4 regions of the Clostridium sp. CM041 genome follow, and region 1 is predicted to be linked to each of the others. Evidence: riboswitches for the same ligand, from Rfam matches in the RefSeq annotation. Region 1 holds a riboswitch; each other region holds the start of a gene.

Region 1 (3,547 bases):
TTTTAATAATTACAGGGTACCTAAATTGTATTTTGTTTTTTCTTAATTTAGTGCCAATACCGGGATTTGATGGATCTCATATAGTTAGAGATTTGTTCCCAAAGTTTTTTTACAATTTACCAGATGCAATTTATAGGTATCAATTCTTAATATTTATGGTGTTAATATTGCCTATATTGCCTGGTGGACAATCAGTTTTTACTTATATCGTGCAAGCGCCAGGGTTATGGTTATTTAAACAGTTTTTAAATATTGCAGGGATGTTTTAAATAAAAAGTAAATTTCATAAAAATTATAAATGTAGGGAGAAAAACATATGCGCTTAAGAAAAAAATATTGGGCTAGGCCAGAGCTGGAAACTAGTCATATTGTAATAACTGACCAATATGATCACAAAGGAAAATGGAATGAAGAATTTAAAAATAACAATGCAATTCATCTAGAACTAGGTTGCGGTAAAGGTAGATTTATATCAGAAAAGTCCAGGAGAGATCTTGATATCAATTTTGTAGGCATTGATTTAAAAGATGAGGTTCTGGTATTTGCCCTTAGAAAAGTAATAGAAGTAAGAGAAGTTGAAGGGGAACAAGACATAAATGTACGTCTTATGCCAATGAACATTATGCTTATTGATGATGTGTTTGCAAAAGATGAGATAAGCAGAATTTATATAAATTTTTGTAATCCTTGGCCAAAAGACAGACATAATAAAAGAAGATTAACTCATACTAAGTTCTTGACGAGCTATAAGAAATTCTTAAAACCGGGATCTGAAGTTTGGTTCAAAACAGATGATACAGAGCTATTCGAAGAATCAGTAGACTATTTCAAAGAGTGCGGGTTTGAAATATTATTTTCAACCTATGATTTGCATAAGAGTGATTTTAAAGATAATGTAGTTACAGAATATGAAGCTAAATTCACAGAAATAGGGAAACAAGCTATGTTTCTACAAGCAAAATTAATTTAGCGAATTTAACCATATGAGACTTAAGCATTTTAGATTCTTATTTATTGACAGGATTAACATAATGCTATAAACTTAATTACATAGAAATGTATTAAATTGAAAATTTTAATAATGAAACTTATGAATTATATTAGTTAAAAATGAATAGATTTGTTTAGGTGCCTTTTATTAATCAGCCAATAAAGTGGATGAAGTTACTTTAGTAGATGATTAGTAAGGTGAAAAGGGAATGTGGTGTAATTCCACAGCAGCCCCCGCTACTGTAATTGAGAGAAAATCTTTAATAACTACCTGAAAGGGAAAGTGATAAGAGAAAGTGTATCAAGAGCCAGGAGACCTGCCTAAATTAGTAATATTAAGCTTTCGGCGGGAAAGAACTGTAGAATTCAAGTTAGTGCAATGAAATATTTGTACATAACAGCAGGTGCGCAAGCTTGCTGTTTTTTTGTTGTGTGCCAAGTACGAATACAAGCAGGAAGAAAGGAGAAATAATAATGGCTAAAGTAATGGTTCAAGGAACCGCTTCATCAGTAGGAAAAAGCATATTAGTAACAGCACTTTGCAGAATTTTTGTGCAAGATGGGTTTTCAGTATGTCCTTTTAAGTCACAGAATATGTCATTGAATTCTTATATTACATTGGATGGAAAAGAAATGGGACGTGCGCAGGTGCTTCAAGCCTATGCGGCAGGATTGGAGCCAGAGGTATATATGAATCCGATTTTATTAAAACCTACCTCGGATAAAAAGTGCCAAATTATCGTTAATGGAAAGGTTTTTGGGAATAGTACAGCTATGGAATATCATAATATGAAATTGGAATTCAAAGACATGCTAAAAAAGCAGTTTGAAGAATTAGAGAAGAAGTTTGATATTATAGTAATGGAAGGAGCAGGTAGCCCAGCAGAAATTAATTTAAGAGATAGAGATATAGTGAATATGGGAATGGCGGAACTTATAGATGCACCTGTGATACTCGCAGGAGATATAGATAAGGGTGGAGTATTTGCGTCATTAGCAGGGACTTTGCTTTTGCTTAATCAGGCAGAGAAAAAAAGGGTTAAAGCCACTATTATTAATAAATTTAGAGGAGATTTAGAAATCTTAAAGCCAGGACTTACAATGCTTGAGGATATTATACATATTCCATGTGCAGGGGTAGTTCCTTATTTTAGATTGGAACTCGAAGATGAAGATGGTGCAGTAGAATTTAACAAAAAAATTACTGCAGCTATTGATATTGCTGTAATAAAGCTTCCACATATATCGAATTTTACGGATTTAGACGCATTAAAGGCTGAAGAAGATGTATCAGTTAGATTTGTTACAACTAAAGGAGAATTGGGCACGCCAGACCTCCTTATCATACCGGGAACAAAAAATACTATTGATGATTTAATTTCTTTAAGAAATTCAGGACTTGCAGAAGCGGTTCAGCAATATAGTGTAGAAGGTAACGTATTAGGTATTTGTGGGGGCTATCAAATGCTAGGAAATAGCTTAAGTGACCCTAATTGCTTAGAGGGAAATTCAAAAGAAACAGAGGGTATGAAGCTTTTAGACATAGACACAATATTTGAAGATGAGAAAATAACTACAAGAGTAAAGGCTCGTAGCATTAACATTAGGGATACTAGTATAGAAACTTATGGTTACGAAATACATATGGGAATTTGTAAATATGGTCATAATGCAAAACCACTTTTTGAAATCTATGATAAGAATGGTTCTGATACGTCATCCTTCGATGGAGCAATAAATGCAGGTGGAAATGTTATGGGTACATATATTCATGGAGTTTTTGATGGAGTAGAATTTAGAGAACATATGATTAATACTTTAAGGGTAAAAAAAGCTATGGAACCTAAAAAATCTAAGGTTTATGAAAATCTAAGAGAAAAAGAATTAGACAAGCTAGCAGATATAGTTAGAGATAATGTAGATATGGATTCAATCTATAAAATCATAGGAATAAAAAGAAAAAGTTAGGGACAGTTAACAACTATTTAAAAAATTATAACAGTATAAGATAGTGAGGAATTAAAATGGCAATACTATTTCAGACGAACATAATAGATTTAATTTTAGCGGTAATGTTAGACTTATTAATTGGAGATCCATATTGGTTTAAACATCCGGTGATTTATATAGGAAAACTTATTTCTAAATTAGATAAGTTAGGCAGAAGGATATGTAAAACTAATGGTCAAATTAAAATTTTTGGCGGAATTATTGTAGTTATAGTAGCACTTTCTAGTTTTTTAGTGCCTTTTATAATTTTGAGAATTTCTAATAAGTTTTTTTGGTTGTACCATATTCTCAATATAATATTGCTTTGGACAACAATAGCTGCTAGATGCCTTCATAAAGAAGGTAAAAAGGTTTATGATTCTTTAGTTAATGATGATATTTATGACGCAAGAGTTAAATTATCGTACCTTGTAGGGCGAGATACAAAAACCCTTACTGAGTATGAAATAGTAAGGGCTGATGTGGAGACCATTGCAGAGAATACAGCAGATGGTGTTATAGCCCCTATTCTCTATGCAATATTAGGGGGAGCACCTTTAGCTATGAT
Region 2 (3,547 bases), 1.3 Mb from region 1:
TCCTCCTTGGCACTTTTACAATTGCTATTGATTTTTCAAAGCAGCCAATGGGGCAGTATAACCTGTATCTTGGCTTCTGCTATGTGTTTACTTCTCAGGCAAAGCTTAAGGAAGTGGCGTTTTTGATTCTGAAAGTTTTTGCAGCTATAAGTGCCCTACAAATGATGACACTGTCAACTCCGTCCTCAGAGATTATATATGTGCTTCGAAAGGCACATGTTCCAAAGCTAATTGTAGAGCTGATGAACCTCATTTACCGTTATATTTTCATTTTAATGGATGTCTATACTAAAATGAAAAATTCCGCAGAATCCCGTCAGGGTTACTGTGATTTTAAGACTTCCTGCTATACATTTGGAAGCATTGCAAGCAATATGCTGGTTATTTCGCTTAAAAAGGCAAACGATTATTATGATGCAATGGAGGCCAGATGCTATGATGGCGATCTTATATTTTTGGAGGAAGATAAAAAGGTAGAGACAATACAGATTGCCTCTGCGGTAACATTTATAATTTTTTTGATTCTGATATGGGGCGTTACAAGATAGAAAGGAGCTATTATGGGGAAATCAATATTGAAGGTCGAAGATCTATACTACGTCTACGGAAATGGCAAGTCTGCATTGGACGGCGTAAGTGTGGATATCTATGAAGGTGAGAAAATCGCTGTTATTGGTTCTAATGGATCCGGAAAATCTACATTTTTCTTAAACATAAACGGTGTATTTACACCTGAACAGGGAAAAATAATTTACCGGGGTACTGTCGTTAATAAGAAGAATTTAAAAGGACTTCGAAAAAATATCGGGATTGTTTTTCAAGATGCGGACAATCAAATAATCGCATCTACAGTTAGGGCTGAAGTTGGATTCGGGCCAATGAATTTAAAGCTTCCAAAAGAGGAAGTACTCAAGCGAGTCGAGGAAGCACTGGCATACATGAACATATCAGATTTCAAGGATCGTCCGCCACACTATTTGAGTGGCGGTGAAAAGAAGCGAGTCACCATTGCGGGCATCATTGCTATGAAATCAGAAATCATTATCTTTGATGAACCGACTGCATCATTGGATCCTTTAAATGCATTGATACTAGAAGAAGTTTTGGCCAAGCTTGGTTCGGAGGGCAAGACAATGCTCATTTCCACCCATGATGTAGATTTCGCATATCGATGGGCGGAGCGAGTCCTTGTATTCTGTGAAGGGAAAATTATCGCAGATGGAACACCTTTAGAAATTTTCCAAAACACAGAAATTTTAAAACAGGCAAATTTAAAACAGCCAACAGTGCTTGAGATATATGAATTGCTTGTAGAAAAACATCTGCTGGAAGATACTAGTGCCTATCCGAAAAGTACGCAAGAATTCAAGGAAATGCTTGAAAGATAGTTGGGTTTTCTAGGCGTTTCAGCTTAGATTAATATAAATTTAAAACAATAGAGGAGGAAAAAAATGAATCAGAAAGAAAAGAAAATTATCTTTATTGCGATTGCTTTCGCATTAATTTTCGGGGTAGCCCCGGTAGCAAATGCAATGCACATCATGGAAGGATACCTTCCACCAAAATTCTGTATTATATGGGGTGTTATATGCGTTCCATTCTTAGTAGCAGGTTACTTATCAATTAAGAAAACATTGGCTAAGAACCGTAAATCCATCACTATTCTTGCTATGTCAGGTGCATTCATTTTTGTGCTTTCATCTTTAAAGATTCCGTCAGTAACAGGAAGTTGCTCACATATGACTGGTACCGGACTTGGTGCAATCCTATTCGGACCAATGGCAGTCAGCATCCTGGGGATTATTGTACTACTTTTTCAGTCAATTTTGCTTGCTCATGGCGGACTGACCACTCTTGGTGCTAATACGTTTTCTATGGCTATTGCAGGACCGCTTGTTACTTATGTAATCTACAAATTATGCCAGAAGCTCAAAGTCAATAAATATGTAGGTATTTTTCTGGCAGCATCAATCGGTGACTTATTAACCTATTGTGTAACAAGTTTTGAACTTGCACTTGCATATCCGTCTGCGAACGGCGGTATCGCAGCATCTGTAGTCAAGTTCCTTGCAGTATTTGCACCGACACAGCTTCCACTGGCAATTATCGAGGGTATTCTGACCGTTGTCATCATTATGGGTCTTGAAACATATGCAAAATCCGAATTAACAGAACTTGGATTCCTAAAGGGAGGCGAAAATTAATGGTAAAGACGAAAAAAAAGGTTTTCATTTTATTAATTATTGCTGCACTAATTGCCATTATACCATTATTCGCATTAAAGGGTGCTGAATTTGGTGGCTCAGATGATGCAGGAAGTAAAGTAGTTTCCGAGATTACAGGTACTGAGTATAAGCCTTGGTTTGAACCGGTTATGGAAACTTGGGTTGGTGGAGAATTACCAGGGGAAATTGAGAGTTTACTCTTTTGTCTACAGACAGGTATAGGAGTTGGTGTTCTATTCTTTTTCCTGGGAAGATTCGTAGAGAGAACTAAAAAAGAAAATCAGGGGAATAAAACTGAATAATGCTTTTTCATATAATTGGGATGAAAGTATCATTTATTGATTTAATATTATAATTATGGGTAATTAAAGTATTAATTGCTTTAGTTTAAAAGGGAAGACAGGTGGAAATCCTGCGCGGTCCCGCCGCTGTAAAAGAGGAGTCCTTATAAAAAATATCACTGGGAAACTGGGAAGGTTTTAAGGGCAATGAGACTTAAGCCAGAATACCTTTCTATAATTATACACAGTTAACTCTACGAGAGATAGGGAGGTGTTTTCAAAATATGGTGGTAAATGTAGAAAAGAGGTTCGAGTTGGTTAGCTATATGGCTGATATTGAAAAGGGGATTATTGAAAAAACACTGAATAAAAACGAAAACAATGTTAGCAAAACATCAAGAGAATTAAGTATTTCAAGACAAGATTTGCAATATAAAATAAAAAAATATAAGATAACCCTGAGATAATAAAGCATATGTATGCATATGATAATAAAAGGAGAAATGAATATAATGGGGAAATTAAAAAACGGATATGTTGAAATTTATACGGGGAATGGCAAGGGGAAAACGACTGCAGCTGTAGGATTAGCCGTACGTGCAGCAGGAAATGGATATACTGTATTTATGGTACAATTTTTGAAGGGAAGTAAAACTGGTGAGATTGAAAGTGCAAAAAAACTGGCTCCCTTTTTTAATATATTTAGGTTTGAGAAAAAAAGAGGTTTTTTTTGGACATTAAATGCAGAGGAAAAAAATGAATTAAAAGAAGAGGTACAAAAGGGATATGAATTTTGTAGGGAAGCATTAAAAGAAGAAAAATGCGACATACTTATCATGGATGAGGTAATGGGAGCATTGAACAATCAACTAATAAGTGAAGAACAACTACTAGAATTAATGGAGAATAAACCTGGTAATATAGAATTGATTTTAACAGGGAGAGACGTACCTAAAGCTATAATAGATAAAGCAAACCTTGTAACTGAGATGAAGGATATTAAACATTATTTTAACGAAGGAATACCATCTAGAGAGGGTA
Region 3 (3,547 bases), 1.6 Mb from region 1:
TTCCAATTAATTCGATGCCAATAGTGCTTAATCTTGATACTCTAGCCTGTGTAATGTTTCCAAGAGTGCTGGATATATCGCTAGATTTAAAATTGCAGAGGCTCCTCATTAGAACAACGGTTAAGGCTTTTGCCCGTACAAGCTTTCTACTGTACTTCATATAAAGATTAGTCTTTGATACATTCATCTTTGACGCTATAAATTCTATTATATCTTCTGGCTTAAAATTCCTTACAAGTATCTTTCGTTCACATTTATACTCTGCTTTTTCATCTTTAAATTCTATTTCTTGTTTTAATTTTTCTCCATTACAGCGAAAGATAAGATTATAGTAATTCTTTCTTGCATTTTTTAGGTTATTACCAAAAGAACTCATAATAAATCCGTAATCAACTAATTTAAAGGAATCATGTCTTTTTCCTAAAAATATGGCTAGACTAGAAAAAGCATATTTTTCGGGACAATTTTTATATTCATCTATATCCGTAGGATTATTGTGTATATATAGGGATAAAGTCTTCAAATATCGTTCATTATTAACTATTTTACTCTTAAATCTATCTTTAAAAAGATGTCCTTCCCTTTTATACTTTTTATTAAAATACATTGCATAAGAAAAATTTATTCCATGCATTACTTTTGATATATCAGCACCATTAGCATCAATCATTAAATGTGAATGGTTATCCATAAGACAGTAACCGTAGATTTTAAAATTATAGAGATATTTATACTTCTTTACAAGTGATAAATACTTGTTCTTATCCTCATCATCCTTAAATAAATTTATTTCGCTGATACTTTTGCACATAATATGAAATATAGAGTCATCTGTTTTTTCTCTTGCCTTTCTTGGCATTAAAATCACCCTTCCTCATAGATTTTCATTTGAATTATTGCCTATGAATCGGGATGATATTCATATTCATAATCTTAAGTTAGCATATAAATAGTTTAAATAGTTGTTAACCGTCCCTAACTATTTGCCCTATTAAACTAAGGTTACACTCTAAATATTGACAGTAAGGCTTAAGTATAATAAACTAGAACTAATAGAGAATTGAATATAATTTTAGGTGCCTTGAAATAGGTGAAAAGGGAATGCGGTTTGAATCCGCAGCAGCCCCCGCTACTGTAATTGATGAGAAACTTTTAAATTCCACTTCGTAAATTAAAAATGAGGGAGGAAAATTAAAGGAAGAATCAAAAGCCAGGAGACCTGCCTAAATGATGTTAACAAGCTTTCGGAGGGAAAGAACTATTTAATTATGGATTAATTAAAAAGTAGTCGCTATCGTATGCGTACTATTTTTTTTGTTTTAAAAAGCATTATATGTAAATGTTATGATATATTTCTGAAAATATTTAGTAAGGTGGATGAACGAAATGAAGAAGGCAATTTTAATTGTAAGTTTTGGAACAACACATGAAGATGCAAGAAAAGTAACTATCGATGCAATAGAAGATAAAATAAGACATACTTTCGAAGATTATGATATAAGAAGAGCGTTTACTTCGCATATTATTCTTAGAGTACTTAAGAATAGGGGTAATATTCATGTAGATACTCCAGAAGAAGCTTTGGAAAAGTTAAAAAGCGAAGGATATAATGAGGTAATTGTTCAGCCTTTGCATGTTATTCCTGGAGTAGAATTTGATTATATAAATAATGTAGTTAATAGATACAAAGAATGTAAAGCATTTAAAAATATCTTAATAGGAAGACCTCTTTTATGTTTTAAGGGTGAAGAATCAGACGTGCCAGATGATTACTCAATAATGGTGGATGCTCTATCAAAGCAATTGCAACCAATGGATACAGTAATTTTGATGGGGCATGGTACAAACCATATTGCAAATGCAGTATATTGCTGTTTTGAAAGCGTTTTAAGGGATAGAGGTTTTAACAATGTACATGTAGCAACCGTGGAAGGGTATCCAACTTTGGAAAGAGTAATACCTAATGTTACTACCCGGAGTATTAGCGAAGTCACTTTAATGCCACTACTGTTCGTAGCGGGAGAACATGCCAAGAATGACATGGCGGGAGATGCAGAGGACTCCTGGAAGAGTATTTTAGAGGCAAAAGGGTTTAAAGTTAAAATATATCTGCATGGGTTAGGGGAAAATAGTGACGTTCAAGACATTTATATACAGCACATTAATGATGTAATTAATGAAAAGTTTAAGAATGTAGGGAAAACACATAAGGGAAATTAAAATTCTGCGTAAGTTATAAGTAACTAAAGTACGGTAGATGAGAGTTACAAGTAGAAAGGAAGGTATTCAATGATACATGGTGGAGATGTTTATACTAATGGATTACTTGAGGGGCGAGAATTAATAGATTACAGTTCTAATATTAATCCATTAGGGGTTCCTAAAAGTTTCACTGATAACATTAGTGAAGCCGTAGATGCTTTAACAAGATATCCAGATATTCAATATAGGGAGGTATTGAAAGAATTAAAAGAATACATTGATTGCCCAAAAGAATATTTTGTTTTAGGAAATGGGGCTGCAGAAATAATTGACTTAGTTATAGCTTGTCATAAAAATCTACTAATTGTGGTGCCATCTTTTGTAGAGTACGAAATTGATGCTAAAAAGTGGAATTGTAGTATAGAGTATTCTTATTTAAAAGAGAAGATTGATGATAATACCTTATTAAAGCATGAATATGCTGAGCTTTCCTATGATTATGAGGATATTCTTAATAGATTACAGAGTGTAGAAGGTGTGGTTTTAGGTAATCCGAATAACCCCAATGGCAATATCATAAATAAGGCTGAGTTTCAAAAAATTCTTGAATATTGTGAATGTAACGACAAAGTCATAATAATAGATGAGGCTTTTATAGAATTTACTGGAGATTCACAGCACAGTTTCAGTGAAAAAGTTAAAACATACAAATGTTTATTTATAATAAGAGCATTAACCAAATTTTTTGCGATGCCTGGTATAAGGTTTGGGTATGGAATAAGTAGTAACGTAGACCTATTAAAAAAAGTTAAAGAAAAACAAAACCCCTGGAACATAAACTGTTTTGCAGAAATGGCTGCACGTCATGTGTTAAAAGATAACGTTTATATTGAAAAAAGCAAAGAGTGGATAAGAGCGGAAAGGCCTAGGTTTATAAGATCACTTGAAAATATTTCATTTATAGATAAAGTATATTTAACCTATGGAAATTATGTATTATGCAAATTAAAAGGACTGGACTCAGAGACACTTTATAAACTATGCCTAGCTCAAGGATTTGTTATAAGAAAAGCAGATAACTTTAGAGGAATAGATAAACAATATGTAAGGCTTGCTATTAAGGATAATGATAGGAATGGAAAATTGATTAAGTGTTTGAAAAACTTAGAATTGATAGTGAAAACATTGGGGGACAGTTAACAACTAATTGCACATTAGGGGATAGTCCGCAAAAGGATGTGAATATAAATGAAGAGTATAGTCATAGCTTCAGATTCAAGTGGTGGTGGTAAGACCACAGTAACACTCGGAATTATGAAAGCGTTTAAAAATAGGGGATTTGAGA
Region 4 (3,547 bases), 1.3 Mb from region 1:
TCACGTTCCACATTCGTGCTATCCGCCATAAGAAGTAGCACGCCCTCTTTACCTAAATTTGAGACACGTTCAAGATCCATGACTAATCCATCAATGGGAGTATAATCAATTTTGAAATCACCAGTATGTAATATAACACCTAGTGGTGAGTGGATGGCAATAGCACAGGAGTCTGCTATACTGTGAGTAACCCTTATGAATTCAATTTTAAGATTTTGTAGTTCTATAGTTTCTCCAGCATTTACATTGTGAAGTTTACAATTAGATAATATATTGTGCTCCTTTAGTTTATTTTCAATTAGCCCTAACGTTAACCTAGTACCATAAATAGGTACATTCAATTGTTTTAGAATGTACGGAAGCGACCCTATATGATCTTCATGTCCATGAGTTAAAAAAATGCCTTTTACTTTTTCTGCATTATTTTTTAAATAAGTTATATCTGGAATTACTAAATCCACACCATACATTGCCTCATCAGGAAAGGCTATACCACAGTCTATAACAATGATTTCATCCGCATATTCAATAGCTGTTATATTCTTACCTATTTCTCCAAGGCCTCCTAAAGGAATAACCTTTATACTTTCCTCGTTTTTCACTAAATTCTCCCCTTCATTTATATCAATTATATTATTAATATTATTTTCTTTATTTTGCCTTTAATTATTAAATTAATACCTTTATGGGAGAATTTTTTTTACTTTTTTATAATCATTTTATTTATACCAAAATTGCAATTTAATTTGAACTAAACACAGAATGTACATAAACATTATAGTATAATAATATTATCTATATAAAAATAGATTTCATTACATTATAAATTTTATTTTTTGGAGGTTCACCATGAAAATAGCTGTAATAGACGCACAAGGGGCAGGTCTCGGTCAAACAATCATAAAAAAAATTCGTAAAGAAATTGACCTAGATATCTATATTGTTGCACTTGGTACAAATGCATTTGCTTGTTCAAATATGGTAAGAGCTGGTGCAAACATTGGTATAAGTGGAGAGGAATCAATTTGCTCATTTTGCAAGAAAAATAAAATCGATAGTATAATCGGTCCAATTGGAATAATATGTAGTGGCGGCATTAACGGTGAAATTACTCCCATGATTGCCACGTCAATATTTAATATGGATTGTACTAAATATATACTCCCACTACAAAAACATGGTATTTATATACCAGGCACAAGGAATATGCAAATCAAAGATATCATTAAAGAGATTGTACTTGATATAAAAAGTAATATAAAATATCCTTTTATATAATAAGGTTTATACATAATATTTAAAATACCAGTTCTTTATCCTCTGTAACTTTAGCATCTGACTCATACAAAGACTTTATTAATTCTTGGGTTAATACCTCTGTTGGTATTCTATAACTAACAATTTTGCCCGCTTTCACGGCATAAATTTTGTTAATCCGCTCTATTAGCTGTCTAAAAATTTTTATTTAATGTTTTAAGGATTTAAATCCGTATCCAAAGACCTCATAAATATTATTCACTGTTACAAAAGCATCCTTATCAACAAATTTTATGAATTTTTTAAGTGTTATAAACTCCCTTCTTCCTACTATAACCACAACAACTTCTTTATCCTCATCTGAAAAATCCCCTACTCCGTTATATACAGTAGATGTTTTATCTAGCTTTTCTCTTATATATTTTCTTATCTTATCGCTGTTCTTACTTATAATTGTAACTTCTTTGCACACATTTATTCCATCTATGATATGGTCTATAAGAAAACCATTAAATATAACTCCGAGCATTGCATATAATGATAGCTTAATTCCAAAAGCAAAAACTGCCATTAAAATAACAATTAAATCACATATTAAAACTCCTTTTCCTAAATTTATATGAAAAAATTCATTTAATATCTTAGCTAAGATATCTGTCCCCCCTGTTGAAGCATTTTGATCAAAGACTATAGCTGTACCTATTCCTGATATTAGTATTCCAAATATAAGTTCCAGTAAAATATCTCCTGTAATTGAATTATTAATAGGTATAAACTTTTGAAATACAATTATAATACCTCCTACACCAAAGCTTGCATACACACTTTTTCCACCAAAACCCTTTCCGATAGCAATAAATGCTATTACAAACAAAATAAGGTTTATTATCATCATTATCCAACCTACGGATAATCCCCCTGTAAATTTATTTATAACTATCGCTAATCCATTCGCCCCACCTGTCGCTAAATTATTTGGCATTAAAAAGAAATATAAACCTGCTGATACCATGAACATTCCTATGTTTATAAGCACAAATTCCTTTATCTTTGTTTGCATAATATGCCTCCTTATAATTATCAATTGTATTACCTATCCTCTATAAAATAATCATAATTTCTTTCTCAACGAAAAATTAAGCCCTTTAGCATTTATGCTAAGGGCTTGATAATAATACCAACCATATTTGTAAAAAACGCAAAATTTAAATGCATTTTCATACAAATATGCGTCACACCCCCTATCACTCGTAGCGTTCTTGGTGTATTAATAAAGGCAGGTCTTCTGACTTTGGATCACAGTCGCTTTAATCCTTCCCAGCAAAATTGTCAGTGGTATAATTTAGAGCTTCTCACCATTACAGCGGCGGGACCGTTCAGGCTTTTCACCTGGTTCCCTTTTAAATGAAATGCAAAACATCTCATACCTTTAAATTTAATATTAAGTTAAATTAACATATTATTACATAACCAAAGTATACATTTTAAATACTTGATTAATTTAAGCTTTCCTTATTTTCAGTAAGCTGCAATAGACTCACAAGGGGCAGGTCTTGAACAATCAATCATAAAAAAATTTGCTTGTTCAAATATGATATTTATATAACAGGCATTAATTATCACCTCCAAATCCGTATGATTTACTTACCATAAGATATATAAATATTAGGGCACCAATCATAGAAATTAACTACTTCTATATGATATGCTTTAAACATACTAAATTTATCTAATATATGTTTTTTGCATCTACCCTTCGATCTACTATATCTAAAAACTTTTCTAATTTCATTCCACTTTTCAGAGCTTCCTCTAGTCCTAAGTCAATGAATTTTATTATATTATTTTTAATTTCCCAAGATATAAAATCTTCAGTTACAAACGTTCCCTTCCCTTGATAAGCTTTCAAAGTCCCCTCTTGTTCCAAGTCATTATATGCAGTGCTTACAGTATTTCTGCTTACTTTTAACATTTCAGATAATTCTCTTTCTGTAGGTAATTTTGTTCCGACTTTGAGGGTTCCTTTTTCTATTTTATCTATAATCTGTTGTTTAATTTGAATATAAAGTGGCACTCCACTTTTTCTATTTATTATAACATCAATAAAAATCCCTCCCAAAGCATATTGAATTAATTGACTAATTCACTCCAATCATTGACACGACCTCTTAATCATTAAATCATCGCCTGCGGTGCTGCTAAATCTTCTTTTCCACTCTTTGATTAATTCTTTCCTAAATTTAGGGTGAGCTATATTTATTAAAGCTCTCCCTCTTTCTTTTAATGTCTT

Evidence for each region. Region 1 has a riboswitch for cobalamin ahead of ACWJJT_RS14910 (cobyric acid synthase). Riboswitches for the same ligand answer to the same signal wherever they lie in the genome.
Region 2: linked by a shared signal. The riboswitch ahead of ACWJJT_RS08615 (helix-turn-helix domain-containing protein) and the one ahead of ACWJJT_RS14910 (cobyric acid synthase) in region 1 are both predicted to bind cobalamin.
Region 3: linked by a shared signal. The riboswitch ahead of ACWJJT_RS07460 (sirohydrochlorin cobaltochelatase) and the one ahead of ACWJJT_RS14910 (cobyric acid synthase) in region 1 are both predicted to bind cobalamin.
Region 4: linked by a shared signal. The riboswitch ahead of ACWJJT_RS08585 (YitT family protein) and the one ahead of ACWJJT_RS14910 (cobyric acid synthase) in region 1 are both predicted to bind cobalamin.

The regions. Positions count from the first base shown of each region.
Region 1 covers NZ_CM143648.1:3,154,344-3,157,890, forward strand. Annotated here, with positions in the region: gene ACWJJT_RS14900 (site-2 protease family protein) at 1-269, shown strand, start outside; gene trmB (tRNA (guanosine(46)-N7)-methyltransferase TrmB) at 317-970, shown strand; cobalamin riboswitch at 1,145-1,329, shown strand; gene ACWJJT_RS14910 (cobyric acid synthase) at 1,465-2,958, shown strand; gene cbiB (adenosylcobinamide-phosphate synthase CbiB) at 3,039-3,547, shown strand, end outside.
Region 2 covers NZ_CM143648.1:1,838,956-1,842,502, reverse strand. Annotated here, with positions in the region: gene cbiQ (cobalt ECF transporter T component CbiQ) at 1-548, shown strand, start outside; gene ACWJJT_RS08630 (energy-coupling factor ABC transporter ATP-binding protein) at 561-1,388, shown strand; gene ACWJJT_RS08625 (energy-coupling factor ABC transporter permease) at 1,452-2,204, shown strand; gene ACWJJT_RS08620 (energy-coupling factor ABC transporter substrate-binding protein) at 2,204-2,527, shown strand; cobalamin riboswitch at 2,568-2,756, shown strand; gene ACWJJT_RS08615 (helix-turn-helix domain-containing protein) at 2,791-2,973, shown strand; gene ACWJJT_RS08610 (cob(I)yrinic acid a,c-diamide adenosyltransferase) at 3,019-3,547, shown strand, end outside.
Region 3 covers NZ_CM143648.1:1,584,222-1,587,768, reverse strand. Annotated here, with positions in the region: gene ACWJJT_RS07465 (transposase) at 1-859, opposite strand, end outside; cobalamin riboswitch at 1,057-1,241, shown strand; gene ACWJJT_RS07460 (sirohydrochlorin cobaltochelatase) at 1,387-2,220, shown strand; gene ACWJJT_RS07455 (pyridoxal phosphate-dependent aminotransferase) at 2,290-3,402, shown strand; gene ACWJJT_RS07450 (cobyrinate a,c-diamide synthase) at 3,451-3,547, shown strand, end outside.
Region 4 covers NZ_CM143648.1:1,833,222-1,836,768, forward strand. Annotated here, with positions in the region: gene ACWJJT_RS08575 (ribonuclease J) at 1-602, opposite strand, end outside; gene ACWJJT_RS08580 (DUF3842 family protein) at 850-1,278, shown strand; gene ACWJJT_RS08585 (YitT family protein) at 1,466-2,317, opposite strand; cobalamin riboswitch at 2,516-2,703, opposite strand; gene ACWJJT_RS08590 (GntR family transcriptional regulator) at 2,987-3,331, opposite strand; gene ACWJJT_RS08595 (acetyl-CoA hydrolase/transferase family protein) at 3,410-3,547, opposite strand, start outside.